Regions from separate parts of the Bacillus sp. CGMCC 1.16607 genome, predicted to be linked through region 4. Evidence: predicted binding sites of a transcription regulator. Region 4 holds the regulator's gene; each other region holds the start of a gene.
The links. The regulator Rex, encoded in region 4, represses fermentation and respiration genes when NADH is low (regulators of the CRP and FNR family bind a similar motif). The targets are predictions, from matches to a motif close to TTGTGAAATATTTCACAA.
Positions count from the first base shown of each region.

Region 1 (7,660 bases), on a different contig from region 4:
TTCATAAAAGCGAATTGGCGATCATTATGTATGATCCAGAAAAAGAAGGAAGTCCTAAATTTTTCTATGAAGCAGCAAAACGCTATATGGAAACACATAATTATGAGATACGTGAAATATCATTTTATGATTTACAATTGATTGTAGAGGAAGAAATGAGTAAAAAAATGGATCAATATTAAGATAAAATTGACAATCACAACTATTTTTGAAAAAATAGATGGTATGATTGGAGATATTCCGAGGTGAATGTAATGTTGTCAGATAAAGTGAAATTAACGGCGAAGGATATTTTAGAAAAAGAATTTAAAACATCAGTAAGAGGATACAAGCAAGAGGATGTAGATAAATTTTTAGATTTTATTATTAAGGACTATGAAACATTTCATCAAGAAATTGAAGATTTACAACAAGAAAATCTTCGTTTGAAGAAACAACTTGAAGATAATTCACGTCGTCAACCGGCACAATCTGCAGGTACAACAAATTTTGATATTTTAAAAAGATTGTCAAATCTTGAAAAGCATGTTTTTGGCAGTAAATTGTACGATTGATAATGTTTACCTTATTTTCTAATTAAAAACATTGATTTAGTTATCATCATTACATATAATACAACATGTAGTAATTAATTGCGTTCGGGTAATCGCTGCAATGTAAATTGTAGAGGAAAGTCCATGCTCGCACGATGCTGAGATGCTCGTAGTGTTCGTGCCTAGCGAAATCATAAGCTAGGGCAGTTAGAGCAAGACTCTAGCTGACGGCCGGGAAAATGCCTAAGTCCTTTAACGGATATGGCATGAATACCTATAAAAGTGCCACAGTGACGGAGCCTTTTCAGAAATGAAAAGGGTGGAACGCGGTAAACCCCACGAGCGAGCAACCCAAACGATGGTAGGGGCACCTTCTCTAAGGAAATGAACGAGAGAGAAGGACAGGATCTTTGATTCTGTAGATAGATGATTACCACCTGTGTACAAGACTTTTTAGTCGTTTGCAGTACTATGGTACAGAACATGGCTTACAGAACGCAATTGATGAAATAAATGTAAAGATGAAGGTTCAAGCTCTCCTTGATTTGGAGGGCTTTTTACTTGTATGGGTTTGTAATTCGAAAATAAAGACATTAAAATAAAGATGTGATAAATTAGTTCGGTACTATTTATACTGTACATTACGAAAAATAGGTGAAAAAATGACAAAGTATAAGTTAATTGCTACAGCAGCTATGGGCTTGGAAGCTCTAGTTGCAAAAGAGGTAAGGGCACTTGGATATGATTGTGAAGTGGATAATGGAAAGATTATTTTTGAAGGCGATGAGAAAGCCATTGCTAGATGTAATATGTGGCTTAGAACAGCCGACCGAATCAAGGTGGTAATCGGTGAATTTAAAGCAACAACCTTCGATGAGCTTTTTGAAAAAACGAAAGCATTACCTTGGGAGCGCTATTTACCGGAAGATGCAGAATTCCCTGTTACAGGAAAATCAGTCAAATCACAGCTTTTTAGCGTTTCAGACTGTCAAGCAATTGTGAAAAAAGCTATTGTGGAAAGAATGAAGAAACATTATAAAAGAAATACTTGGTTTGAAGAAAACGGTGCATTATTTAAAATTGAAGTTGCTTTATTAAAAGATGTTGCAACCATAACACTGGATACTAGTGGAAAAGGTTTACATAAACGCGGCTATCGAACAGACCAAGGGGAAGCCCCATTAAAAGAAACATTAGCAGCAGCACTTATTATGTTAACAAATTGGTATCCCGATAAACCATTTATTGATCCGTTTTGTGGCTCAGGCACTATTCCGATTGAGGCTGCTTTAATTGGTCAAAATATAGCACCTGGATTTAATCGTGATTTTGTTTCAGAAGGTTGGAACTGGATTTCTAAGCAAACATGGAATGATGTTCGCCTGGAAGCTGAAGATTTAGCTAAATATGATCAGCCACTTGAAATTTTTGGCTCCGATATTGATCATCGTATGGTGAAAATAGCGGAGGAAAATGCCTTTGAAGCAGGATTAGGTGATTTAGTCCGTTTCAAACAAATGCAAGTACGAGATATATCTACTAATTTGCAGTATGGGGTAATAGTTGGGAACCCGCCTTATGGTGAAAGGATTGGGGAAAAGAGTGCAGTTGAAACGATGTACAAAGAAATGGGAAAAGCCTTCACTAAATTGGATACTTGGTCAGTGTATATTTTAACCTCTAATGAAAATTTCGAGCAGCTTTATGGTAAACCCGCGACAAAAAAACGAAAACTTTTTAATGGGTTTATTCGCACTGATTTATACCAATACTGGGGACCACGACCACCGCGAGTTCAAGAATGATCATCAAACTGCAGTCTCGACAACAGTAGTCGAGACTGTTTAAATATATAAGAAAGTATAACGGTATTGGACTTCTAAAATTGTCCAGCACAAGCGTCCTAGCCACGACGTACAGGATGTACTAGTGTCGACAATGCGACAGGACGTCGCGCTATTGTCGACCTCGAGGTCAAATGTTCGCCACCCAAAAAGTCAAAGAACGACTTTTTGGGTGGCGAAGCATTTGCTTGTCGGGGCTGACCAAGGCGCTTCCGCTTTTTTAATTTTCCTAGGAGGTTTTTATGTCAAATCGTTTACCGTTTTCTGTCTCGAAGACAGAATCTTTTTATGAGAAATTAGGGGATTGGATTGGAGACGTGTTTTACGATATACTTCCCGAATCAGGGTTTGAAATACGCGATGAACAAATTTACATGGCTTTTCAATTAGAAAAAGCATTTAAAGAAAAAAAGGTGATGTTTGCGGAAGCGGGAGTCGGAACTGGAAAAACGATTGCCTATCTTTTATATGCCATTTGCTACGCTAGATATACTAATCGTCCCGCTATCATTGCCTGCGCAGATGAAACATTAATTGAACAGCTTGTTAAAAAAGAAGGCGATATCGCTAAAATTGAAGCGGCTTTAGGATTAAATATGGATGTCCGTTTAGCAAAGTCAAGGGATTCCTATTTATGTCTTAACAAGCTAGAGTCAGCAATGGCAAGAGAAGAGGAGAACGTCTTTCAAGAAGTCTTCCATGGTCTTCCTGACTTTGTACATGGCAAAGGTTCGATGCAGACTTTCACCCATTATGGAGACCGTAAAGATTTTGCTCATTTGCAAGACGAACAGTGGGAGCAAATTGCATGGGATTCTGTGCAGGATTGCTTTAGCTGTCACCAAAGACATCGATGTGGGCAAACCTTACACCGTGACTATTATCGAAATGCAAAAGACATTATTATTTGTTCACATGATTTTTATATGGAGCATATTTGGACGAAAGAATCGAGAAAAAGAGAAGGCCAATTGCCATTGCTTCCCGAAGGCAGCTGTGTCATTTTTGATGAAGGTCATCTTTTGGAATATGCTTGTCAGAAAGCGTTAACGTACCGGTTTACAGAACAAACACTTGAAAAATTATTGTCAAAAATAATGGCAAATGATGTGAGGGAAAAAACATTACTTCTAATCGAGGATGCCATATTTGAAAGTGAATCATTTTTTACATTACTAGAAAATGTCTCGCAATCAACTTTAGGCTCGGAAAAACATAAGGTTGAAAAAACCAAAAATGTCCTTCATTCCGCGTCTAAACTTCTGACCATATTACAGCAAGTAGAGGAAGAACTTGTTTTTGAAAGTGAGTTATACGTAATTAATGAGTATGATTTAAAGATTGTTGAAGAATATTTAGAACAAATTACCTATTCATTATCTTTATTTTTAAAGGGCCAAAAGGGTATTACCTGGTTTGAACACCATCATGGAGAGAGAACGCTAGTAATCATGCCTAAATTAGTGGAAGATATTATGCGCCAAGAAGTATTTTCACAGGAAAAACCTTACATCTTTTCTTCGGCAACCTTATCTGATGATCAGTCCTTTAACTATATTGCGCAAAGTCTTGGGATTGATGATTACTTACACTTTTCAGTCGCATCCCCATTCGATTATGATGATAATATGAAAATTATTATGCCGACCTTCTCAAATGACCGATTGGATGAAAAACTTCGATATGTAAAGGAAGAAATTTTACGTTCAGAAGGTAGGGCTTTGCTTTTATTAAATAACACAGAAGAAATGAAGCAGGTGAAGGCTTATTTAAAGGAGTTGCCATTCCCTATTTATTTCGAAGGGGACGCAGAAATAAGTACACTTGTTTCGAACTTTCAAAATGATGAACATTCTGTCCTATGTTCTATTCATCTTTGGGAAGGGCTAGATGTCCCAGGCAGGTCGCTAGAGAATGTAATCATCTATTCTTTGCCTTATCCACCTATTGATCCAGTTTTTGAAGCGAAAAGAGAAGGGGCAACGAATCCATTCGAAGAAGTGGACTTGCCATATATGATTCTTCGTTTAAGACAAGGTATTGGAAGATTGATTCGTAGTCATGACGATAAAGGCACAATTCACATATTAATGGACGAAAATATGAATGAAAAAGTTCTTCATAAAATTAATAGTATTCTTCCTATATCAAAAAACGGTGATGGAGAAGATCGCTAACAAGCGATCTTTCATCACCGTTTTTATTTTAACGTAATATCCTCTTCGCTTCATCCGACATTTTATCTGGTGACCATGCGGGCTGCCAGACTAGATTAACAACTACTTGATCGATCTCCGCCATTTGTTCTACGCAATGCTTCACACCACTCGTGATACTATCATGTAATGGACACCCGGGAGTTGTTAAAGTCATGTCAATTTCAACCGATCGGTCAGAAGTCTGCTTAATATCATAAATTAATCCTAAATCTACTACATTAATATTTAACTCTGGGTCATAAACCGTTTTTAACTCTTCGCGTACTTTTTTAATAATTTCCACTTGTTAACACCTCATTTATTTAATATAACGAGTAATATTGAAATGGCAGTTGATAAGATGGATAATGCTAGCAATACGATTCCAATTGTCAAAATCGCGCTTATTTGAATGATGAATCCAAGATATATGATAAAACAGCTTAGGATCAGTATAGATAATAAAGTAACTGCTAAGTTTTCATTCAGCATATCCTTTAATGCAGGAACGGTTTTTTTGCCTATTTCTTTACTGTATTTATGAGTCCACCATAAGAAAGGAACAATTTTATATAAATATCCTAAAATACTTAGTACAATCCAAAGCATGAGATAAAGGAATAATAATGGCCCTATTAAATTAGTTTTATTTTGGGTAAACAGATTTAGAAAAAACAAAGCGTGTAAAAAAACGCCGAAGCCTATTCCAGATAATGCAAACATAAAGGGCTTATCTAGCTTCCTTTTTATTCGTTTTTTGATAATCATTGAAACATGCCATGCAAATAAACTAAATCCAATAAATAAAAGGAAGAAACCTAGTTTCATCAATAGTGATTCATTTGTGAAAAAGGAGATGATCGTAACGACAATCCCTGTTACATAGCAAATATAAACATACTTAGCAAGTCCCATTGAATAGCCGTGAGATAGTGAAAACATCGGGACCATTTTATAGGAGAAACCAAATATTAGAAATGTAAACCAGCCTCCAACACCAAGTAAGAGATGGCTTTTAAAGAAAGCTTGATACCCAGCGCCTAGTAATCCTGTTTTCCATGAAATGATAAGAGCAATGCCAAAAAAAATAGTTAAAAATAAACATAGCAAGCCTGTTCCGACAAAGACTGTTAATATATTTGGCCTTGCTTGATTCCTTAATGTCATGAGCATTTGAATAAGAAACATGAAAATTCCTAAAACTGTAAGCACTCCCGGTATGAGAGCATGCTGTGGTGACCAAAATAAAAAACTGGCAAAACTAATGATTCCAACGGAGGAAACTCCAAACTGGACATAACCAAATTTTTCATTCCAAATAGGAGTTAAAAAGGCTACAGGAACAAGTTGATACATTGATCCCATTGCAACCATTAATGCCCACCCGAGTATAAATAAATGGGCAGCTGACCAAATGGCAGGTGTTCGGAAATTGCCGCTTGCGAATTCTCCTGTATTTAAAACGAGTATAGTTTGTGATAAAAGTAAGGCAACCATACTAAAAAAGAAAAAGGAAAAAGGAAGCTTAACATTTGTTTCACTTCCCATATTTTGCGGAAGCATCTTCTTCACCTACTTTAACGATAAATTTCAATCTTGTAGCTCCCATCTTCTTGTTGCACGGTACGATTTTTAAACCCGAGCTCTTCTAACTGTTCATATAAAAACATTGGCCTTCTGTCATTAATGATTGTTAAAATTTCATTTTCTTTTAGATTTTCCAATGCTGCAAGGGTCCTCATCATTGGTTGAGGTGGTTCCAGTCCACGATTATCTAGAACATTCATACCGAAGCACCTACCTTGGTAAAAGTAACTTTCCAGTGTTTCTTCTCAAGCTCCTCAGCTTTATGAGTAAAGCCCTTAGCTTTCATAACTGCAAAAAGGGGACCTGGTATAAATGGAGCATGAAGGATAAATACATCATTTTCCTTTAAACCTGAGATGGCCGACATAATCTTTTGGAATGGCTCGAGTTTATTATTTAGGTCCTCTCGAACATCTAATTCAATTATTTTTGCATCCATTCGTATCTCTCCCAATGAATTATTTTCTTATATAACTAGTTTAACAAGCTTACTGAATGATTAATGTGATATAAATCATAAATTAAAGCCTATTTGAAAATAATTCTCACTTAAATGCATAGAAAAATCCCGTAACAATGTTCTTACGGAATTTTTTTATCATCTGTAATTGAATTATGACAATCAAAACAAAGTAACTCTTTCGTTTCCAAAATGATTCCATTAAAAAATCCATCCAAACAGAAAAGTTCTTTTTGACAAATGGAACATTTTCCTATAAGTTCCTTCATTTTCAATCACCTCTTCATAATATATTCTCTTTCTATGATATAAATCCTACAGAGTAAGTAGTAAATATCATTCATATAGTGTGATTCTAGACACTGAATAAGAACGACCGACTTCATATAATAAAAAAGTAGAATCAATTCATCAAAGGGAGAGAGTAATATGGAAAAGATCTTTACTGCTATTGTCAATGTTCCTGATTATCCACCGAAAGAAAAACACCCAACTATTTTCAAAACATTTGACGGATTAAACGCTGGAGAGAATATGAAAATTGTAAATGATCACGATCCACGTCCATTACTTTATCAATTCATGATGGAAAGACCAGAACAGTTCGAATGGGAATATTTAGAAGAAGGTCCAGAGATTTGGCAAGTAGCTATAAATAAGAAATAACGCGAAATAAGGTGGCAGGAGACTGCCACCTTATTTCTATTCCCATTCTTTCTGAATACTGTGATAAAATAAGGGAGTAAAGAGAATGGGGGGATACGATGACTGAGTTAGTCAATCAAACAGAGAAAGATTTTTTAGAATATGTGAAGAAAATGACGGGGTATTACGAAGCAATCTCCTTGATGTATTGGGATCTTCGTACAGGTGCACCGAAGCAGGGTATCGAGCAACGTTCTGAAGTAATTGGTATGTTATCATCCGAGGTTTTTAATATGTCTACTTCTGAAGAAATGGCTGCATACATAGCAAAACTTTCAAAGGAATCGCTAAATGAAGTAACGAGAAAAACACTTGAAGAATGCAAGCTAGAAT
Region 1 is NZ_JBHUJX010000025.1:262,723-270,382, reverse strand. Features, by position in the region: gene ACFSO7_RS17770 (SLOG family protein) at 1-182, shown strand, start outside; gene gpsB (cell division regulator GpsB) at 255-554, shown strand; RNA gene rnpB (RNase P RNA component class B) at 635-1,029, shown strand; gene ACFSO7_RS17755 (THUMP domain-containing class I SAM-dependent RNA methyltransferase) at 1,196-2,338, shown strand; gene ACFSO7_RS17750 (ATP-dependent DNA helicase) at 2,620-4,554, shown strand; gene ACFSO7_RS17745 (metal-sulfur cluster assembly factor) at 4,583-4,879, opposite strand; gene ACFSO7_RS17740 (hypothetical protein) at 4,891-6,138, opposite strand; gene ACFSO7_RS17735 (DUF2249 domain-containing protein) at 6,153-6,362, opposite strand; gene ACFSO7_RS17730 (DUF2249 domain-containing protein) at 6,359-6,601, opposite strand; gene ACFSO7_RS17725 (hypothetical protein) at 6,745-6,891, opposite strand; gene ACFSO7_RS17720 (DUF2249 domain-containing protein) at 7,052-7,288, shown strand; gene ACFSO7_RS17715 (carboxypeptidase M32) at 7,387-7,660, shown strand, end outside.
Region 1: ACFSO7_RS17730 (DUF2249 domain-containing protein) is a predicted target of Rex. The motif match lies at 6,665-6,682, and genes of this name have one in related genera.

Region 2 (7,660 bases), on a different contig from region 4:
GCACACTTTATCCATTTTTCCTCTTCATCACTTTGAAAAATTACATCTGTTTGTTCACTCGAATACATTAAGCTGATGATTTCTTCTACTGCATCCTCAATATAAATCGCATCATCAGTATATTCTCTTTCGTTAAGCAGTGGCTGATGTTTGAAATACTCTTGTAAGAACTTTTGCTGAAAAAGAAATACTTCAGACTGCCAAGGACCAAAAAGAGTTGGTAAATAAATAGAGATGGACCTAGAATCTTCTTGCAAGATTTGAATCGTTTGAAGAAGTGATGAAGGAATCCGATCAATAAATTCTATTGGAAATAATAAGTAGATTTTTTTGTAAGAAAGGTGTTGAAGTTGATTTATCATTTCATATATTATACTTTGTTGTGTGGAATCATCATTAGAAAAATATAAATCATAATAGGAGAGGAATAAAACATGATCAGACGTATCTTTGTTAGTTAAGGCGGGATCTTGTACTGATTTTTCTTCAAAATTTGCATTTCTACCGATCATTAATTTTTTTTCATCTAGAAAGTCGTCATTAAATAGTTGAAGTCCAAGAACTTGCACACCATCTTCTAATAACCTCTTACATATTCCAAATCCAAGAAAACTATATGTTTCAAAAACAATCGCTTTTTCCATAAACAAACCCTCCTTAAACCACAATCAGTGGGGAATATGATCCCTCACTGATTGCTAGTTAAAAAATCCTCATTTTATCCTATGCGATGAAATTTATATATATTGCCTATATTAAGAACAAGGACTATAAAATTTGTTCAAATGGATGAAAAAACTCCACTATCATCTTTCCAAGCTGTTGCTTTTTTTCTGGCAAAATAAAGCTAGAATAAATATGACTGTTCTCCGTTTCCCATCTTGTTAACATTTTCTTTGAGAATTCCGATTGATTATATGCACGTCTACCTGAAAGAATGTGAATAACTTTCAAAGGATGAGTTGGAATAACCTCCCCAAAATCCACCATTTCGTTGATCTTATCATCAACCATTCGTCGTTCGCATTCATATGCATGGGAAATCTCATTTAACAGTTTTTTATAGAAAAATTTATGTTCCTTTTCTTGTTCTAAATGATACTTTAAAGAAAAAATAGGGTTTAGAAATACGACGGAACGGATCTCTTTTCCAAGAGTTTTTAATAATTCCATCACGATGAGTGCTCCCATTCCTTCAGCAATGATATGGATTTTAGAGTTTAAAATCTCTGTTCTCATAATATGATGGTACAGTCTTTCAGCTAACCATGTTGCCCTGTTTGTCCCCCAATGTTTCCCATAGAGATTAGAATAAAATATCGTATACCCACTCTCTTTTAATTGGGTGAGTAGCAATTGTTTCCCCTCGTTTTGTGTCCAAAAACTCTTGTGCTCATCGACGAAATGTCTTTCATCTCCGATTATGAGAATACCAAAACCATTTGGCTTTTCGGAGTAATGAATCATATTCCATTCCGTATCCAGAATAAAGTTTCGGTTTTCCATAATAAAACTCCTTTACTTAAATTCCTTCTATTATTGTATGTTCTTTAACATAATTGGAACGGGAATATGCCCATACGATGGGGAAGTTTTAAATCAAATATAATATCGCTCTTTTTTCAACATTCAACGTTTCACATTTTGCACTCATATGTTAAGATGGATAGGGAAAAACAAAAGTACTAAAGGTTAGATACTTTTTTAGGATTTAGAACGAAGTAAGAGGTGAATATTGATGCGTTATTTCTGGACTTTATTTTGGACTTTTTTATTAGTTCAAATGCTAAACTATGTTGTAACTTCGATGACTGGTACTACATATGACTTTAACACAGGAACCATTATCTCTGTCATTGTTGCCGTATTAATCTTTGTCGTGACGCTTGTCATTCCAAACGAGCCAGTCGATCATCATGAGGCACACTAATTAGAAAAGCGGAAGTGCCTTGATCAGCCCCGATAAAGAAGACTGGTCGATTGGCGAGAGTAGCGAAGCCAGAGACCTAGTCGCACTTATGCAAACCGTTCTTTGGTTTGCCAAGCAAATGCTTCTCCACCCGGAAAGTCGTTCTTTGACTTTCTGGGTGGAGAACATTTGACCTCGAGGTCGACAAAAACGCGACGTCCTGTCGCATTGTCGACACTAGAACTTCCTGTTCGTCGGGGCTAGGCGCTGGAGCTGGACAATTTTCGAAGTACATACAAGTTAAACTTCCTTACCTAATAAAGTAGCCATCCAAATTGGATGGCTACTTTTTCATTTGATTATGGCTTTCTTTGATAGGTCCAATGACGCTTGTCGTTAGAAGTTTCTGGGAATGTGTCTCCCGCTTTTAATTTGATTTTCTTAGGATTAACGACATTATCGCCTGTGTCACCTATTTCTACATAATAACCGTTATTTGGAGCTTTATGTCCTGATTTAAACTGATGACTTTGGCCCATATTCATCCATACCTCCCATTTTAAGATCAATAATAGTATTACCTATTCTCCATGGTTCATATCGAAAAATTTCGCCAAAATAAGCCAGTCAAAAAGCGACATATATTCCCTAAGGAATAATTCATTATATTAATCGGGTCACTAAGATTAGATAAAAAATAACGGCATTGACTATTTCATAAATTCCAACCTTTTTTGCTGAAAGAGGTTTACCGTATAAACCAATGGCTCTAATTAAACTAGGAATAAAAGCAATACAAACTAACCATTCCCCTAATAGTAACCAAACAAAAGGTACGAATAAATGATAACACCACGAAATCCATTTGAAGAACTTATTTTTCTTTTCTCGAATCATTGATTTGACATAAAATGTGCTGCCAACAAAAAATAGAATACAACTTGAGAATACTAAAATAAGATTGGCGGTTATTTCTTCGAAAGCCAAAAATCCGCTGGCCATTCCTGCAATTGAAAAAGCAAGAATTGCACATATATCATTTCCAAAAGCACGATCCTTGTTTCTACTGGAATAGTATGCGTTCACTATAAAAAATGGAACCATACATATACCGAAATAAAAAATCCTTGTCTCATACCATAACGGAACAATCAAAAGTAATAAGGCAGGTGCTAAATAAATGATTGTCCATTTTAAATAATAACTAAGCTTTTTCCTCTTAAAAAGAAACAGCATCGGATATGTAGCTAAATAAAGAAGCAACCAACCTACAAAGAAAGGAATGTGTTGCCATACCATTTTAGTTGCAGCTACACCGAGCCAAAAAGGGATAATTAACATTGCCCAAGCACCATGTTGTTTAGGAAGAAATAATTTCATAGGTTTCACCCCTATTGTTTACATACCTCCAATATATAGGATATATGTCTAAATAAAAGTGAACTTAATCACAACTCTTTCTATCTAATATGGTTTTTCAAGTAATGTATTAGCCATTCCATCCCTTTTAAATCATTCAACTGAAAAAACTCCACTTCAAATAAAGGAAATAGCTGATTCGATAAATCTTCACTCCAGACAAAAACAGCTTTTACATTCGTTAACTCCCTTAGTAATTGAAGATCCTTTTCTTGCTTGATAATAACTGCTTTTGGATAGTCTGCATATTTATGTCCCTCAATCAGAATGAAATCTAATTGAAACGATGACAATAAACTAATTTGTTCGTCGAGAGACCATGAAGTTTTTTCGGCCTGAAGAATCAATCGACCATCCCCTTCAACCAATGACAAATGTGCACCTGTTTGAATATGGACAGCCGAATCCTTCCTTTCGTTCACTTCAGGCTTCCCGCCATGTCCATGATGTTTAATTGTCCCAACCTTAATACCCTCTGAGGAAAGCTTCTCAATTAGAGATTGCACTAAGGTTGTTTTTCCACTATTTTGGAATCCAACTACTTGAAAAACAAACGAACTTACCATGGCCAGTGACTGCCAACTTTTTCTTCTAATAATAAAACTTCCACCTTGGTTCCCTTCAGAAACCCTCTCGTCCCTCCAGGTAAAATCATTAAAGAGTTTGCCCCAGCCAAGCTCATTACAATATTCGATTTGTCAACACCACTAGGTTCTACTTTTAATTGTCCTTTTTCAATATAAACATGGCTACGAACAAACCTTGTATATGGGTTTGCTTTTGGAAAATCAGCTTCTAATGTCGCTTCTTCTATTTTTAAATGAGGATGATTTGAAAAAAGCATTTTCCTAATAATTGGTCGGGCAAATAATTCAAACCCGACATAACATGCCGATGGGTTTCCAGATAGACCAAATAACAGCTTTCCATTTAGCTGTGCAACTGTTGTCACACTACCTGGTCGCATTCCTACTTTATTGAATAAAACCTCGGCACCAAGTTTTTCATATATAGCAGGTAAGTAATCATAGTCACCAACAGATACCCCACCTGTCGTAATTAAAATATCAACTTTTGAAATGGATTCTTGAATCGCTGCAAAGCAATTATCAAAATCATCTGCAAGTTTTCCAAAATAAATGACATCTCCACCTACACGCTGAATCTGAGCAGAAATCATATAGGAGTTGCTATTGCGAATTTTCCCTGGTACAAGTGGGTCACTAACCTCTAATAATTCTGTACCAGTGGCAAATAATCCTACTATTGGCTTTTTGGCTACCGGAACCTGCTGATACCCAAATGTAGCAAGCATAGCCTGAATACCGGGGTTAATAAATGCCCCTTTTTCCACTAACACCGTACCTTTTACTGTATCCTCCCCTTGAAATGAGACATTGTCCCCTTTTTTGAATGGACGTTTAATCGTCATAAACGATTTCTCGTTTTCCTTAGATTCCTTTGTCAGCTCTAACATGACAACTGTATCCGCTTCAGCAGGCATCATCGCACCTGTCATGATACGGACTGCTTGAAATTCTCCTAATTGCTTATTTGTTACCATTCCAGCTCCTATCTCATCAATCACCTCAAAAGTAATTGGATGGTTTTGAGAGGCAGTTTGGGAATCGATAGATCGGATCGCAAATCCATCGTATGGTGAACGATCAAAATGTGGAACATCATTTGTTGCCACCAAATCCTCTGACAAATATCTTCCATAAGATTCTGATATCGGTATGTATTCTGTTTTTCCACCTTTTTGAAATTCCATCACTAGTTGTACCGCTTTCGCGACTGGTATTGGATTTCTTTTTTCTAACATATGATCAACTCCTAAAAAGGGCTCTTTTTGATTCTTGATATGTATTCTATTATAAGGGAAACAAATGAGAATAGACATGGCAAACGTCACATTCAAATGCGGTCCTATGTTCTCCAAACTAAAACTTAAGACAAGTAAAAAGGTTACTAAAAAATATAGGTAAAGTGTGATACATGTCACCTAGACATCTCTTTCAATCCAGTATCCTTAAATTGTAGAATTTAAAATGAAATAACCATTTCAAGGAGGATATTTAAATATGAATTTTCCATTTACAGAACAATCATTAGTAAAAGATATTGTCAATGACTTCCCGAAATCAAGTGATATTTTCAAACGCAACCGAATTGACTTTTGTTGTGGTGGAAATACACCATTATCCAGTGCAGTTGTAGCAAACAGCATAAATATAGAATCACTACTCTCCGAATTAAAGGAGCTATATGAAAAAAGTGAGCATAATGGTCAAAATGATATGGAAGTTTGGCTGGAATCTGATTCAAAAACAATCATCAATCATGTCATTGAACGTTACCATCGTCCTTTAGAAGAAGAACTTAGTTTATTAAGTCCGTATGTAACAAAAGTAGCAAAGGTCCATGGTGATTCTCATCCAGAACTATTAAGAGTTTATGAGTTGTTTTATGAACTCAAGAAGGAACTTTTGGAACATACGAAGAAAGAAGAGGAAATTTCTTTCCCATTAATTTTAAAAATTGAAGAAGGCAATGTTGAAAATAAGGAAGATGCTATTAGCCAAATTGTTCAACTTGAAAAAGAACATGATCATGCAGGTGAAATATTGAGGGAACTTCGTGAGATAACTTCAGATTACGTTCCTCCAGTCGATGCATGCGGCACCTACCGCTTAGTGTACAAACGATTGGAAATGCTTGAAGGGGAAACCTTTATGCATGTTCATTTAGAAAATAATATATTGTTTCCTAGGTATATTTAGAAAAGCGGAAGCGTGCTTGTAAGCTCCGATAAAGAAGACTGATTGATTGGCGAGAGTAGCGAAGCCAGAGACCTAGTCGCACTTATGCAAACCGTTCTTTGGTTTGCCAAGCAAAGCTTGCCCACCTGGAAAGTCGTTCTTTGACTTTTTGGGGAGCGAACATTTGACCTCGAGGTCGACAAGGGCTCGGGCGTCCTGTCGCATTGTCGACACTAGTACATCCTGTATGTCGGGGCAAGGCGCTATAGCTGGACAATTTCCGAAGTACAAGAAGAAGTTTATCAATTCTTTAGAAAAAGGCTGCGATTCACCTCCCAGCCTTTTCTATTCTATCCACCAATATAAGACATTTCAATTTTCTTTCGATATTGATTGGTTTCAGCAGTTCGTTCATCAGAATATCGATCATTACGGCCATTCCAGATATTAGTCAACCGCTGTACAATTTCCTCATCAGATGCGCCTGCACGCATGAAGTCTCGAAAATCATGCCCGTTCCCATTAAATAAACAAGTAAACAATTGCCCATTCGCAGATAATCTAGAACGAGTACAGCTCGAACAAAACGATTCAGACACAGAAGTAATGAAACCTACATTTATATTCGTATCTTTGTAACGATATCGCTTCGCAACTTCTCCAAAATAATCTGCATCAATTGCTTCAATATCAAACTTGGAACTTATTATTTCATAAATTTCCTTTTTCGTCACAACATCATCCATTCGCCATCCATTGGTCGAACCAACATCCATATACTCAATATATCTAAGCTCTAAGCCTTCGTTTTTGCAAAACTCAGCCATCGGCAGAATTTCCGAATCATTTAAACCTTTTTTTACGACCATATTAATTTTCACACCTAAACCAGCTTTTCTAGCCGCTTTGATTCCATCAAGAATAGGCTTCGTTCCAATATTTCTTCCATTTATTTGCCCGAATAATTCATCCTTTAGACTATCTAAGCTAATATTTACCCTTTTTAGTCCAGCATCCTTTAAAGGTTGAGCATGTTGAGGTAATAACACTCCATTAGTTGTTAAACCAATATCACTCAATCCTTCAATTTGACTTAATTTATGAACCAATAACGGAAGGTCCTTTCTTAGTAACGGTTCACCACCAGTAAGTCTTATTTTCTCAACTCCATGACGGACAAATATTTTAGCTAATCTCTCTATTTCTTCATATGTCAATAATTCACTTTTAGGTAAAAAAGCAAAATCAGGACCGAAAATTTCTGCTGGCATACAATATTGGCAACGAAAATTACACCGATCGATAACTGAAATCCGTAAATCCCTTAAAGGTCTATTTAATTGGTCTTTAATAATGGATTTTTTCAATATCATCAACTCCAATTTTGGTGAAACACTCAGGGAACCATTTTATAAAAATTTCTTTAACTTATTTTAGCATAAATCTTCACATTAAACTTGTAAGTATGAAAATCCAATCATCTTAAGAGATTATAATATTTGTATGTTCTAAAACGTATTAAATAAATGACGGTTTTGTGAAAAGCCTTTTTGTTTTATTTTGATTATGT
Region 2 is NZ_JBHUJX010000008.1:270,579-278,238, reverse strand. Features, by position in the region: gene ACFSO7_RS04185 (hypothetical protein) at 1-644, opposite strand, end outside; gene ACFSO7_RS04180 (lipase family protein) at 769-1,506, opposite strand; gene ACFSO7_RS04175 (YjzD family protein) at 1,739-1,930, shown strand; gene ACFSO7_RS04170 (YjzC family protein) at 2,269-2,448, opposite strand; gene ACFSO7_RS04165 (YwiC-like family protein) at 2,573-3,289, opposite strand; gene mobB (molybdopterin-guanine dinucleotide biosynthesis protein B) at 3,370-3,894, opposite strand; gene ACFSO7_RS04155 (molybdopterin molybdotransferase MoeA) at 3,888-5,153, opposite strand; gene ric (iron-sulfur cluster repair di-iron protein) at 5,413-6,111, shown strand; gene moaA (GTP 3',8-cyclase MoaA) at 6,441-7,463, opposite strand.
Region 2: ric (iron-sulfur cluster repair di-iron protein) is a predicted target of Rex. The motif match lies at 5,318-5,335, and genes of this name have one in related genera.

Region 3 (7,660 bases), on a different contig from region 4:
TCTGGTGCTGGACCGAGATTATTTAAAGTGTGTAAAAAACGGAAGCTATTCTTTGTTACGAGTGGGCGTCCGTCTAATGCGATTCCGCCAATTGATTCTGTCACCCAAGTTGGATCACCGCTGAATAACTCGTTGTAATCTGGTGTGCGGGCAAATTTCACAAGCCTTAGCTTCATGATGAAATGATCAACCAGCTCTTGGGCAGCTTCTTCTGTTAAAGTGCCGTTCTGTAAATCACGTTCAATGTATATATCTAAGAATGTAGACACTCTTCCTAGACTCATTGCAGCTCCATTTTGTTCTTTAATTGCAGCTAAATAGCCGAAGTATAACCATTGAAATGCTTCCTTTGCGTTACAAGCTGACTCGGAAATATCAAATCCGTAGATATTTGCTAATTGTTTTAATTCATTAAGTGCACGAATTTGCTCCGAAATTTCTTCTCGTAGACGCATATTCTCTTCAGTCATAACTTTACTTGTTGTGGCAAGGTCCTTTTTCTTTTCGTTAATTAAGAAATCAACCCCATATAGGGCGACTCGACGGTAATCCCCAATAATACGTCCACGTCCGTATGCATCTGGTAGACCTGTAATGATACCAGCTTTCCTTGCAAGCATCATTTCATCTGTATAAGCATCAAAAACACCTTGATTATGGGTTTTGTGATAATCTGTAAAAATCTTTTCAACTTCTTTATTTAATTGATAACCATAAGCTTCACATGCTGACTTTGCCATTCGGATTCCACCAAAAGGCTGAAGCGAACGGTTAAAAGGTTTATCCGTCTGAACACCTACAATTTTTTCTAGCTCCTCATTTAAATATCCTGCTCCATGCGAGATGATGGTAGATACTGTTTCGGTATCCATCTCGAGAACTCCGCCTTTTTCTCGTTCTTGAGCTGTTAGCTCCATTACTTGTTCCCATAGCTTATTTGTAGCGGTAGTAGAACTTGTAAGAAAACGATCGTCACCATCGTATGGTTGGAAATTTTTTAAAATAAAATCTCTTACATTTACTTCATTTGTCCAAGTACCCTTAACAAATCCTGTCCACATATTCATGCATTCCACCTCATTTTAGATATAACAGATTTGATGGTTTTATCATAAAACTTATACTACAGATTATAGGTGATAAAAGTCACAATATACGATTGGAATTGTTAACAACTTGTGAAGTCAAAGTAAATTTCACATTTCAGACAAAAAGTCTTTATTATAACGAATGAAAACTATTAATTTCCTGAAACTGTACCATTATTTTTTTAATCAATTTATCTCTTCTGTTATATTTAAATTGTTTTAATAATTGCAAAAAGAAGAGACAGGAATAACTCTCCTGTCTCTTGTGTAAAAATTAGTCGACGACGATATAGGCAATCATTGGACCATTATGGTCTTTATCGGAATGTGTATCGCAAATTAAACGATAAGTACCTTCTTTATCAAAACTTAAAGGGACAACCGTTTCTTCACCTTTTTTAATCATTCCATTAATATTTGTTCCTTCGATTCTAAAAGGGTGTTCGTTCCCATTTACTCCGTAAATAATAAGATGAACTTTTTCGTCTTTCTCAAGGAAAATGGTTCCCGGATCCCAGCGGTAAGCTTCAATTACTTTTCCCTTGCTCGTTGTTGCTTTAAATTCCCCTGTGACCATATGGATTTCTCTAATCGCTTTTTCCGTATTTACGTTTGAAGCTGGAAGATCAGGTGATTTAATGATTAACCAAATTGATGCTGAAATAATGGAAATCCCAATTAAAAGGAATAAAAAGACAGTTCTTTTTTTCAAAACTAAAAATCCCACTCTATCACCTCCGTTCACTTGCTTTCTTAATGAAACTTCTTTAGCCATACATGTTGCTGTAATTCTTAAACTGCTTGTCTTTTAAACTATATGCTTAAAGGGTAGGGAAACTTGTCTAAGTTTTTCTAAAGATTCTTTACAAAAATGGTTTGGCAGATTAATAATGATGGAAGAAGGGGGGATCCGATGATTCATATCCTTATTGCAAATCGAGAACGTTATGAAACAAATGGGATGGAATGGTTGTTAAAATCAAATGACGCCTCGTTAAATATTGGACAAGCTAATAATCTATCCGAGTTGATTCATAAAATGGAAAGTTTTCCAGTAGATATTTTAATCCTTGAAATCGAGATATTAGCTCAAAGTGATCAAGAAAAAATTTTGAAATGGATTAAGGTATTAAGACCAAGGGTTATTGGGATAACTTTGGAATCAACATTTGAAACTGCGATGAAGGCAATTGACATAGGGGTGGATCAATTATTGTTAAAACCAGTATCCCCTGAGCAACTGCAACGAAGTGTTCAAACTATAGTAAGGGAAATAAAATCAAATCAGCTTTTTAGTCCAGTGATGAAAAAGCAGAAAAGTAAAATCGAATTAACTCAACTTTTCAATGATGATGAAACAACTGCAAAAGAATTTGTTTTTTTAGGTTTTAAAGTCGAAATACCTTCGGAAATAAATAAATTGTTTTCCTTTTTAAAAGATTACTCCTTTCAAAAGGAAATTGAATTTTTCTCCTTATCCGATTGTATTATTGGGATTGCAATGGAGGAGAAATTGCCCTGGTATGAGGAATGCCAACGATTATTACGGGATTGGCAGTTATATGAGTCCCAACCACTTTCCATCGTCATTTCTCTACCGACAGATAGAAATATAACCATACATGGTCGTTATCTAGAAATAAATAAACTTCTCGACGCAACGTTTTTTACAGGTTTCAACCGGGTAATACAATATGAAGAGGAAATAAAATGGAAGGTGATCGATCCATTTTTAACTCCGAGTGATCAAAAGCTTTGGATTGATTTCCTCAATCAGTCGAATTTATCAGGAATCAAAGAGTGGTTGTATATGGAATTTCTTCATTTGGGAGTGCCGTATCCAGATCCAGGGTTAATTAGAATTCGGTTGACAAGCATTCTAGCGCAAATTCGAAGATACATGAAAGAGAAAACAGTTTTTTTGGAGCTTGAAGAAGATTATTTAAATTTATTTAATCAGGTTTTATATTCAACGATTATTTATCGAAATGTTCAAGAATTAATTTTGTTTACTTCGAAAATTTTTAATTTGAAAGAAATAGTTAGCGATCAAAAAAAGGATTTAATCGAAAATTGTCTTGATTATGTTTATACCCATTTTTGGAACTCCCAATTAACATTAGAAGGGATTGCAGAGATATTTAACCGTAATCCTGCTTATTTAAGTAGTTTATTTGTCCAAAAACAAGGAAAATCTTTTCGCGAAATACTAAATGATGCGAGAATCAATAATGCTAGAAAACTTTTAAGTGAAACAGACTTATCAATAAAAGAAATTTCCAATCTATGCGGATTTTCTAATCAACAATATTTCACACGAGTATTTAAGCAAAAAAATAATCAAACACCGAACCAATACAGAGGTCAAAACACATAAAAACAATTGACCTCTTTTACACTGTAAAGCACTGGGGGACTGACCCCCAGTGCTTTACAGTGTAAAAGTATTAATCTGAGTTTATTCCAAAAACCTTAAATATATATAAAAACACTATGATAATATCTTGTTTATGTACTATCAACCTAATAAAATTATAAAAAATTCAGTAAAAATATTCTACTTTTCTGATAATAGTTTCGGTAGACTATACGTATAAACATATTTGGAGGGATAGAGATGAAAGCGGATACAAAACGGGTTATTGAAAACTACAAAGGTACAGAGCTTCATACGAAAGGTTGGATTCAAGAAGCAGCATTAAGAATGTTAATGAATAATCTTGATCAAGATGTTGCAGAAAATCCAGCAGATTTAGTAGTGTATGGTGGGATCGGTAAGGCAGCACGTAACTGGGATTGCTATGATGCAATTGTTGATACTCTAAAAAATCTAGAAAGTGATGAAACACTTTTAATTCAATCTGGGAAACCAGTTGCGGTATTCCGTACGCATTCAGATGCTCCAAGAGTATTACTAGCAAACTCAAATCTAGTTCCTGCATGGGCTAATTGGGAAACATTCCATGAGTTAGATAAAAAAGGCTTAATGATGTATGGGCAAATGACTGCTGGCAGTTGGATTTATATTGGAAGCCAAGGAATTGTTCAAGGTACTTATGAAACCTTCGCGGAGTTAGCACGCCAACATTTCTCTGGAACTTTGAAGCAAACCATCACATTAACAGCAGGTCTTGGGGGAATGGGTGGAGCTCAGACCCTTGCTGTAACAATGAATGAGGGTGTGTGTATCGCTATTGATGTGAGTGAAACAAGTATTCAACGCCGTTTAGATACGAAATATTTAGATGTGAAAACTGAAAGCTTAGATGAAGCGATATTAATGGCAAAAGAAGCAAAGGCAGCTGGCAAACCTTTATCCATTGGTTTATTAGGAAATGCGGCAGAAATTTTACCACAAATGATTGAAAAAGGATTCATTCCAGATGTACTGACAGATCAAACCTCAGCTCATGATCCGTTAAATGGTTATGTTCCTGTAGGATATAGTTTAGAAAAAGCAGCAGAATTAAGAACGGCAGATCCAACTGAATATGTAAAGTTATCAAAGAAAAGTATGGCTATCCATGTTGAGGCAATGCTTGAAATGCAAAAACGTGGAGCGATTACATTTGATTACGGTAATAACATCCGACAAGTAGCTAAGGATGAAGGGGTAGAAAATGCTTTTGATTTCCCTGGTTTCGTTCCGGCGTATATTCGTCCACTTTTCTGTGAAGGTAAAGGACCATTCCGCTGGGTAGCTTTATCGGGAGACCCAGAAGATATTTATAAAACGGATGAAGTGATTTTAAGAGAATTCGCTGATAATGAGCATTTATGCAAGTGGATCAAAATGGCTCAGGAAAAAATTCAATTCCAAGGTCTACCTTCTCGTATTTGCTGGTTAGGTTATGGAGAGCGTGCTCGTTTTGGGAAGATTATTAATGATATGGTGGCAAGTGGAGAATTGAAAGCGCCAATCGTTATCGGTCGAGACCATTTAGATTCTGGTTCTGTTGCTTCGCCGAACCGTGAAACAGAAGGCATGAAGGACGGCAGTGACGCAGTATCCGATTGGCCGATATTAAATGCAATGATTAATGCAGTTGGAGGAGCAAGCTGGGTATCGGTTCACCATGGTGGTGGTGTAGGAATGGGTTATTCCTTACACGCAGGTATGGTCATCGTTGCTGATGGAACGGAAGCGGCAGAGAAAAGATTAGAGCGAGTGTTAACTTCTGACCCTGGTATGGGAATTGTTCGTCACGTGGATGCTGGCTATGATTTGGCCATTAAGACAGCGAAAGAAAAAGGCGTTCACATTCCGATGATGAAATAAGGAGGGCTAATTGTGCAGACAAAACCAATCTTCATTGAAAACGCAGAACAATTGATCACCTTAAAAGGTCAATCGGAGAAACCTGCAACCAATGATCGGATGAATGAGCTTTCGATCATCGAAAAAGGTGCCATTTGGATAGAAAATGGGAAAATCGTAGATGTTGGATCGAGTGCTGAATTAAGACAAAAATATCAGAGCCAACTAGATTTCGCGGAATACATTGATGCAACTGGAAAAATTGTGCTCCCAGGTCTAGTGGACCCACATACACATGTTGTCTATAAAGGTAGTCGAGAAGAAGAATTTAATATGAGATTAAATGGTGCTACCTACATGGAAATTATGAATGCAGGTGGCGGTATCCACTCCACCACTTCTAAAACGAGAGCTGCTTCAGAAGACGAATTATTTTTTGAAAGTAACCAACGCTTAGATAAATTCCTTCTACACGGTGTAACAACGGTCGAGGCGAAAAGTGGATACGGAATGGACTGGGAGACCGAATATAAGCAATTAAAGGTTGCAAAGCGATTACATGATGAACATCCGATTGACTTAGTTAGCACCTTTATGGGAGCGCACGCAGTTCCAAAGGAATATAAGGAAAATCCAGATGCATTTGTTGATCTTGTAATAAACGAAATGCTGCCAAAAGTTGCCGCAGAAAAACTAGCTGTTTTCAATGATGTTTTCTGTGAAAGAGGTGTATTTACTCCAGAACAGTCACGAAAGATATTGGAAGCCGGCAAACAATATGGTTTGATTCCAAAAATTCATGCGGATGAAATTGAGCCATATGAAGGTGCGGAATTAGCTGCAGAAGTAGGGGCAATAAGTGCAGACCATTTATTAAAAGCGTCTGACAAAGGAATTAAGGCTATGGCAAAAAAAGGCGTGATCGGAGTGTTACTGCCGGGCACTGCATTCTTCTTAATGACAGAAGCAGCTAATGGGCGAAAAATGATTGACATGGGCTTGCCAGTTGCAATCTCAACAGATTGTAATCCAGGCTCGTCGCCAACTGTATCTACACCAGTGATTATGAATTTGGCTTGTCTTCATATGGGTTTAACGCCTGCCGAAGTGATAACGGCTACAACGATCAATGCTGCACATGCCATCAATCGGGCAAGTGAAATTGGTAGTTTAGAAGTTGGTAAGAATGCAGATGTGCTTATTGCCAATGTACCGAATTACATGCAACTTCAATATCACTTTGGTATGAACCATACTGATACAGTCATTAAAAAAGGTAAGGTAGTTGTCCAAGGAGGAAGAAGATGTTAAACCTTCCAGTAGAGTTTCCTTCGTTTTATTGGTCACAAAGTAAAACAGCGGTTGATTTAAAAGTGAAGGATTGGATTGAACAAAGAAAACCACAGGATGAGGAAGAAATTTTACAAAAAGATTGGGATATTTTGTTACTAGGTGCACCACTGTCGAGATCCTCCATAAGTGCTTCGGGGGCTTCTGAATTTCCTGAGCATTTTCGCAAGTCTTGGAAAGGATTCACCACCTACAATATTGAAACTGATCAGGATCTAAGAGATTTACAAGTTCTTGATTTGGGTGACATTGAGATGCATGTAACAGATATTAGTCGATGTCATTCCAATATCAAAAATGCAATGTCTGGACTATGTCAAGCTAAACCTAATGCACTACCTTTTACTATTGGTGGTGACCATTCCATTACGGCTATGCTTGTTTCTGGATTAAAGATGGCTGAGCCAGACAGAAAAATAGGGATTCTTCAGTTTGATACACATTTGGATTTACGGGATTTAAAAGACCAAGGTCCATCAAACGGAACTCCAATTCGAAATTTAATTGAAAATGGAGTGATAGATGGCCGGGATGTGTATAATATCGGATTACATGGTTTTTTCAATGGACCTTCTTTAATTAGCTATGCAAAAGAACAAGGGGTTAATTATATCACATTAAAGCAAGCAAGAATGAAAGGGATGGTTGAAACGGTTCAAAGGGCTGTTGAAGAATTAGAATCAAAAGTGGATTCTATTTATGTAACCATTGATATGGATGTGTTAGACATTTCTTATGCTCCAGGGGTACCTGCCTCTACACCGGGTGGAATGAGAACTGACGAGCTATTTGATGCCATATTTACAGCAGGGATGTCTTCGAAAATAAGGGCAGTCGATATCGTTTGTCTTGATCCCAATCGTGACCTTGCGGCGGCGCCAACGGTAAAGGCGGGCGTTCACACCTTTCTATCTTTTGTCTCAGGTTTTATGAACAAGAAATAAAAGCAGGGGTCTGTACAGTA
Region 3 is NZ_JBHUJX010000025.1:109,819-117,478, reverse strand. Features, by position in the region: gene pflB (formate C-acetyltransferase) at 1-1,067, opposite strand, end outside; gene ACFSO7_RS16875 (cupredoxin domain-containing protein) at 1,363-1,815, opposite strand; gene ACFSO7_RS16870 (helix-turn-helix domain-containing protein) at 2,002-3,465, shown strand; gene hutU (urocanate hydratase) at 3,706-5,367, shown strand; gene hutI (imidazolonepropionase) at 5,380-6,657, shown strand; gene ACFSO7_RS16855 (agmatinase family protein) at 6,651-7,640, shown strand.
Region 3: pflB (formate C-acetyltransferase) is a predicted target of Rex. The motif match lies at 1,135-1,152, and genes of this name have one in related genera.

Region 4 (7,660 bases):
GATTTTGGCTGCGGGGGCTGGCAGATTTTTTTCCGGATACGTGTCTCCTTTATTTGATGCTAGGAGAGGTCAAATTTATACTGGATTATATCAATATGATAAAAGTGAAATAAAAACAATAATCTCAGATCAAAATGTACTGACATCTGACTGGGTAGACCATTTAATTACCTTAGACAAGGATATTTTATTTGTAGGTAATGATTTACCTATTCATCGAGAAGTGATAGAAAAAGGATTAGGAGAAAAGGCAATATTTGCAGATGTCTCCTTGCAAAATCCACGTCCAGCTGAATTAGGCTTATTGGGAAGTAAACGGCTAGCTGAAGATATCCATAGCTTTGTACCAAACTATATTCGAATGGCGGAAGCTGAAGTGAAGTGGCTAGAAGCAAAAGGTTTAGAAAAGACTAAATAGGTTAGGAAGAGTTCGATGAATGATTCATTATTATTTCGATTCATGCAAGAAGAGGACATTGATCAAATCGTAAATATAGAAAAGTTATCTTTTGCTGTACCATGGAGTAAGGAATCCTTCTACAATGAGTTACATAATAATCAGTTTGCTAAATATGTGGTACTAGAAGAGAATGAGAAGATTATCGGATACTGTGGTGTATGGATGATTGTGGATGAAGCGCATATCACAAATATTGCTGTTCTACCCGAATATCGTGGTAGAAATTTAGGTGATGCACTATTAGCAAAAGTAATGGAAACAGTCAAAGAAATGGGAGCTAAAACAGTAACATTAGAGGTTAGGGTTTCCAACACGGTTGCTCAAAATTTATATCGTAAGTATGGATTCAAAAATGGTGGTATTCGAAAAAATTATTATAGTGATAATCTTGAAGATGCCTTAGTAATGTGGGTGAATATTTAATGAAAAAGGATCTTTTCATAATGGGTATTGAAACAAGCTGTGATGAAACGGCTGTGGCAATCATTAAAAACGGAAGAGAAATTGTTGCTAATGTCGTTGCATCTCAAATTGAAAGTCATAAAAGGTTTGGTGGAGTCGTTCCTGAAATTGCTTCTCGTCATCATGTAGAGCAAATGACAATCGTATTTGAGGAAGCAATGAAGCAAGCTGAACTCTCTTTCAGTGAACTAGATGCCATTGCAGTTACAGAAGGGCCGGGTTTGGTGGGTGCCTTATTAATTGGAGTAAATGCGGCAAAAGCATTAGCATTTGCACATAATATTCCTCTAGTAGCTGTTCATCACATCGCAGGACATATTTATGCGAATCAGCTTGTAAAGGAAATGAACTTTCCGTTATTATCACTTGTTGTATCAGGTGGACATACGGAACTAGTATACATGAAGGAACATGGTCATTTTCAGGTAATTGGGGAAACGAGAGATGATGCTGCTGGTGAAGCATATGACAAAGTGGCACGTACATTGAATTTACCTTACCCTGGTGGGCCGCATATTGATCGCTTAGCCCATGAAGGGAAACCTTCGATTGATTTGCCTAGAGCTTGGTTAGAGGAAGGCTCGTATGATTTTAGTTTTAGTGGATTAAAATCTGCGGTAATCAATACAGTCCATAATTTAACGCAACGCGGTGAGACCATTTTACCAGAAAATTTAGCCGCGAGTTTTCAACAGAGTGTGATTGATGTATTGGTAACAAAGACCGTAAGAGCTACAAAGGAATATCAAGTGAAACAAGTGCTGCTTGCAGGTGGTGTGGCTGCAAATAAAGGATTGCGTACAGCCCTAAGTGAAGCATTTAAGAATTTTGAAGATGTTGAGCTAATTTTTCCTCCTTTATCCCTGTGTACGGATAATGCAGCGATGATTGCAGCCGCGGGCACAGTACTATTTGAAAAGGGCCAAAGAGCAGATATGGCTTTAAATGCAAATCCAGGATTAGATTTAGAAATCCACAATTAATCATAGATAAAAATCCTCTTTTTTCATAAAGGAGGATTTTTTTGTGGATATCTGAAGGTTTTGTTCACAACTTTGTGGATAATGTGGAAAAAACGTATTATTTTTGTGGATAATGTGCATAAGTCTGTTGATAGCCTTAGGAATAAACGTTCAATTGTGCATAGTATTGTGGATTAGTTTCTAAATACTATTGTATAAATAATATATTTCTATGACATTTGTCCTTATAAAGGGAATATATGATAAAAAAGAAGAAGCACATTAGCACGTGCTTCTTCTTCTTATCATATTAGGGAGTATAACTATTTGGACTTTTAAAGTTGTCCAGCTCCAGCGCCCAGCGACTAGTATACTGTCCCTCTCCTCCTTATGATAAGTCAACATCGAATCGCTATCGCTCTTCGTGTTTCCTTTATCTCATGCATCAAAAAGTGAGGCGACTGACCAGCCCTGACAAGCATAAGACGGTCCAGACAAGAAGGTTGCCTTTTACCTTCTTGTCAGGAGTGGCTTATGACCTCGAGGGGCTAGGAGCCGCAGCTAGATTGCGGAGCGAACCAGTCCATACGTCACTTATCGGGCGCTTACGCTTTTCTTAATCAGCAAGCTCCGCCCATTCTTCCATTAGGCTTTCTAGCTCTACTTTTGCTTGTTCATTTTTCATATTAATTTCGAGCACTTTTTCATGGTGTTGAAATACTTCTGGATCACATAATTGCTGCTCATATTGTTCAATTTCTTCTTCAAGCTGTGAGATTCTTGATTCGATTTCTTCTAATTTTCGCTTTCGTTGACGCTCAAGTTTTTTTGCCTCTTTATCTTGATGGAAAGTATTTTTATCGGCTTTATCGACTGCACCAATGGAAGCTGATTTCTCTTTTTGTTCAAGTGCTTTTAATTCAATAATTTCTTCTTTCTTTTCAACAAAATAATCATAATCCCCTAAAAATTCCTTACATCCCTGCTCACTTAGTTCAATCACTTTCGTGGCGATTCGGTTGATGAAGTAACGGTCGTGAGAGACAAAGAGAATTGTTCCAGGATAATCAATGAGTGCATTCTCTAATACTTCCTTACTATCCAAATCTAAATGGTTGGTAGGCTCATCGAGGATAAGGAAATTCGATTTTTGCATCATTAGTTTCGCCAAGGCTAATCTTGCTTTTTCTCCCCCTGAAAGTGTGGAGACAATTTTAAGAACATCTTCACCAGAAAATAAGAAATTCCCTAAAATAGTGCGGATCTCTTTTTCAGGTTTTAATGGATAGTCATCCCATAATTCATTTAACACTCTCTTATTTGAGGAGAGCTCTGCCTGCTCCTGGTCGTAGTAGCCAATGGTTACATTTGAACCAAGTCGTATTCCCCCTGAGAGAGGAGGGAGTTTTTCGATAAGTGTCTTTAATAAGGTTGATTTTCCAATCCCGTTTGGTCCCACTAAAGCTACACTTTCCCCACGTGTTAATCGAAAGCTCAGATCTTTGGAGATAGCTTCCTGCTTGTAGCCAATGTCCAATTGATCTAAATTGAGAACTTCATTGCCACTTTGTCTTTCGATCTCAAAGCGGAAGGAAGCAGATTTTTCATCCCCTAATGGACGGTCCAATCGGTCCATCTTTTCAAGCTTTTTCCTGCGCGACTGCGCACGTTTTGTTGTCGTTGCTCGCGCCAAATTTCGCTGAATAAAATCCTCCAGCTTAGCAATTTCGTCTTGCTGCCTTTCAAAAAGCTTCAGATCCCGTTCATACTGTTCTGCTTTTTGGTCGAGATACGTACTATAATTACCAAGGAATTTTTGAATAAGGTTACGTGACATTTCATAAACCTGTGTAACGACCTTATCTAAGAAATAACGGTCATGCGAAACAATTAAGATCGCGCCATTATAGGTTTGTAAATATTGTTCAAGCCAGGAAAGAGTTTCGATGTCTAAATGGTTCGTAGGCTCGTCCAAAATTAAGATATCAGGTTTTGTTAAAAGAAGCTTACCTAAAGCGAGCCGTGTCTTTTGTCCGCCACTTAAAGTGGCAATTTTCGTAGAATAATCAAAGGATTGGAAATTCAACCCGTGAAGCACAGAACGAATGTCAGCTTCATATTGATATCCACCTGAATCCTTAAATGTAATTTGTAGGACGTCATAATCTTTCAAAACGCGCTCGTATAAAGCCGGATCCTCCAAAACAGTTGGATCGGACATTTTTTCCTCAAGTAGACGTAATTCTCTTTCCATCTGCTGTAATGGCTTGAAAACAGTCAGCATCTCTTCCCAGATGGATAAAGCAGACTCAAGACCTGTATTTTGGGCAAGATAACCGATGGTCACATCTTTCGGTTTAATGATTTCGCCTGAATCAAAGCTCATTTGACCAGAGATAATCTTTAATAGAGTTGATTTACCTGCACCATTACGGCCAACAAGGGCAATACGATCACGGGTTTGAATTTCAAGCTTTATATTCGATAAAATGGTTTCAGCACCAAAATGTTTAAATAGCTGATTAACTTGTAATAAAATCATCAATTTTCACCTCAATTACTTAAGATAAGTGTATCGTAATCTACACATATCGGCAATAATGTTGAATATGTGAAGGGGTATACAAACATCACACACAGATGTAAAAAAATAGTGTATGATTAGGTTGGGAGGAGTATTTACATGGCAGAGCTTACACATTTTAACGAAAGCGGCAGAGCAAAAATGGTGGATGTGAGTGATAAACCCGAAACAGTTAGAACCGCTATTGCTCAGTCAAGTATTCGACTAAATCAAGAAATATATGAAAAAATCACAAATCAAACGATGAAAAAAGGTGATGTTCTGGCTGTCGCTCAAGTTGCGGCTGTGATGGCATGTAAAAAAACGTGGGAAATAATTCCGATGTGTCATCCGATCCCTCTTACTGGGATAGACTTATCCTTTTCATGGGAAAAAATAGAGACTGATTATCTCTTACATATATATTCCACTGTGAAAACAAAAGGAAACACGGGTGTAGAAATGGAAGCACTAACAGCAGCATCCGTATGTGCATTGACTGTTTATGATATGTGCAAGGCGATAGATAAAGGAATGGTCATTGGGCCAACCTTTCTTGTAGAAAAAACAGGTGGAAAAAATGGTGATTTTAAAAGAGTGAATGATGTAAAATAGATAAGCAAAATTTGATGAGGTAGGGGATGGGATGGTACATGAGTAATGAGCAGATGAAAATACCGCAAGCAACGGCAAAGCGGCTGCCGTTATATTATCGATTTTTAAAAAATTTACATTCCTCTGGGAAGCAGAGGGTTTCATCGGCTGAATTAAGTGAAGCGGTGAAAGTAGATTCCGCTACAATTCGTAGAGACTTTTCCTATTTTGGGGCGTTAGGGAAAAAAGGCTATGGCTATAATGTTAATTATTTATTATCGTTCTTTCGCAAAACACTAGACCAAGATGAGCTAACAAAGGTTGCTTTAATTGGAGTGGGGAATTTAGGAACGGCCTTTTTAAATTATAATTTTTTGAAAAATAATAACACAAAGATCGAAGTTGCTTTTGATGTAGATGAAGGGAAGGTAGGTACCTTCATTGGTGATGTGAAAGTTCTCCACATGGATGATCTTGAGGAAAAATTAGTGGAATTGGGGGTCCAGGTAGCGATTCTGACTGTTCCTGCACCCGTTGCTCAAACGATCACGGATAAGCTAATAAGAGCAAATGTGAAAGGAATCTTGAATTTCACCCCTGCACGTCTAGCTGTTCCAAGTTCGATTCGTGTTCATCATATTGATTTAGCGGTCGAGTTACAAAGTTTGATTTACTTTTTAAAACATTACTCGAGTGAAGAGGAATAAAAAACTCGGAGGTTCTTTCGCATTATCGACACTAATACATCCTGTACGTTGGGTTTAGAACGCTTGCGCTAGACATTAAAAAATGAGTCCATTTTCGGACTCATTTTTTTGGTCGAGCTTTTTTTAGTTTAAAATGAAAGGCGATCATTTTAAGACCTGAACCTAGATCAAAGGTGGCTAAAATGACTAATAGATAAGAAAAGAAATCCCAACCGCCTTCTCGAACGTTTTGTATGGCGAAATAAGTAAATAAAGCTGCTAGCAAAAGATAGAGGATGCCAGATCCTAATGGTGATTGTCTCATTTGTCCCTCCAAAAAAATAGAACTTCAAAAAGTGGAGTTCTTGTATTAGGTTGTTTACATAAAAAGTGAGATGAATCCTTGAATTTTTTCAGCATCACGCATCATTTTCTCAATGTCTTCTTTAAAAATGGACTGAATAAGTACGACAAATGTATTCATCGAGACATGAGCAAATATCGGAACCCAGATTCGCTTTGTTTTTACATAAAGAAAAGCGAAGGTGAACCCCATAGCCGAATAAAGCAATACATGTTCCGGCTCCATATGAGCGAGTGCAAAAATAACCGAACTGATTAACCCAGAGAGGAAAAAATTAAATCGCTTGTATAGAGACCCGAATAGAATTTTTCGAAACACGATTTCCTCTAATACAGGGCCTAAAATGGAACTGACAATGATGACAAATGGGAATAGATTAATGATTTCCATAATTTCTTTTGTATTTTCTGACCCCGGCTCAATTCCGAGCAAATTTTCGATATTCGCAGCAATGGTTTGAGAAATTAAGGCTAAAAAAATACCGATAATTGCCCATAATAAGGAAATTCCAAAAGGAAGCGAATTTCGTTCCAGTCGGTCTTGCTTCATTTCTTTTTGCAAAATGAAGAGAATGATGATCGTTGTAATAGTAAAACTAAATAGCAGCCAGTAGGACACAGAGGCGACCGCCCAACTTTCAGGATTCTTTCCTAATATTTCTCCTAGAATAGTAAGAAGCGGAATCCCGATAAAGCTTGAGAACTGCATTCCAATATAAACAATGAGAATGATCCAATATTCTTTCTTCAACAGTTTGTTCTCCTTTAAAAATACTTCTATATATACATTCTACTCATAAAACATGGTTTGTATCAATTAGAACCACTCAGGGATATCGAATCTAATGGAATATTTGATAGGTAAGAAACTTATACTAATAGAGTTGTGCAAACTTGCCATTGGACAAAATACTTGTCTAAAAAAGTCGACATTTAACTAGAAAAAATTTATGCATGATACTTGCAAATCAATAGAAGATTCTTTAATATATAAAATGTGTTAGCACTCAAGTGATGAGAGTGCTAATAAATAAGAAAATTACATATCATTTGAGGAGGTTGTTTTAATTGTTAAAGCCACTAGGAGATCGCATTGTCATCGAGCTTGTTGAATCAGAAGAAAAAACTGCAAGCGGTATTCTTTTACCAGATTCTGCGAAAGAGAAGCCTCAAGAAGCAAAGGTTGTTGCTGTAGGTACTGGCCGTGTGCTTGATAATGGAGAACGTGTAGCATTAGAAGTTTCTACAGGTGACCGCATTATCTTCTCAAAATATGCAGGTACAGAAGTGAAATATCAAGGTACTGAATACTTGATCATTCGTGAAAACGACATTCTTGCTGTTGTTGGTGAGTAATTGCCAGCTTAGCTACGCTATATAAAACGACGAAAAAAACTTTTTGGGAGGTAATTTACAATGGCTAAAGAGATTAAATTTAGTGAAGAAGCACGTCGCGCAATGCTACGCGGGGTGGATACTCTTGCAGATACAGTAAAAGTAACTTTAGGACCTAAAGGACGTAACGTCGTTCTTGAAAAGAAATACGGTTCACCATTAATTACAAATGACG
Region 4 is NZ_JBHUJX010000014.1:13,062-20,721, reverse strand. Features, by position in the region: gene tsaB (tRNA (adenosine(37)-N6)-threonylcarbamoyltransferase complex dimerization subunit type 1 TsaB) at 1-418, shown strand, start outside; gene rimI (ribosomal protein S18-alanine N-acetyltransferase) at 434-883, shown strand; gene tsaD (tRNA (adenosine(37)-N6)-threonylcarbamoyltransferase complex transferase subunit TsaD) at 883-1,905, shown strand; gene abc-f (ribosomal protection-like ABC-F family protein) at 2,501-4,426, opposite strand; gene moaC (cyclic pyranopterin monophosphate synthase MoaC) at 4,568-5,062, shown strand; gene ACFSO7_RS09505 (redox-sensing transcriptional repressor Rex) at 5,101-5,748, shown strand; gene ACFSO7_RS09500 (YdiK family protein) at 5,849-6,052, opposite strand; gene ACFSO7_RS09495 (CPBP family intramembrane glutamic endopeptidase) at 6,107-6,841, opposite strand; gene groES (co-chaperone GroES) at 7,159-7,446, shown strand; gene groL (chaperonin GroEL) at 7,507-7,660, shown strand, end outside.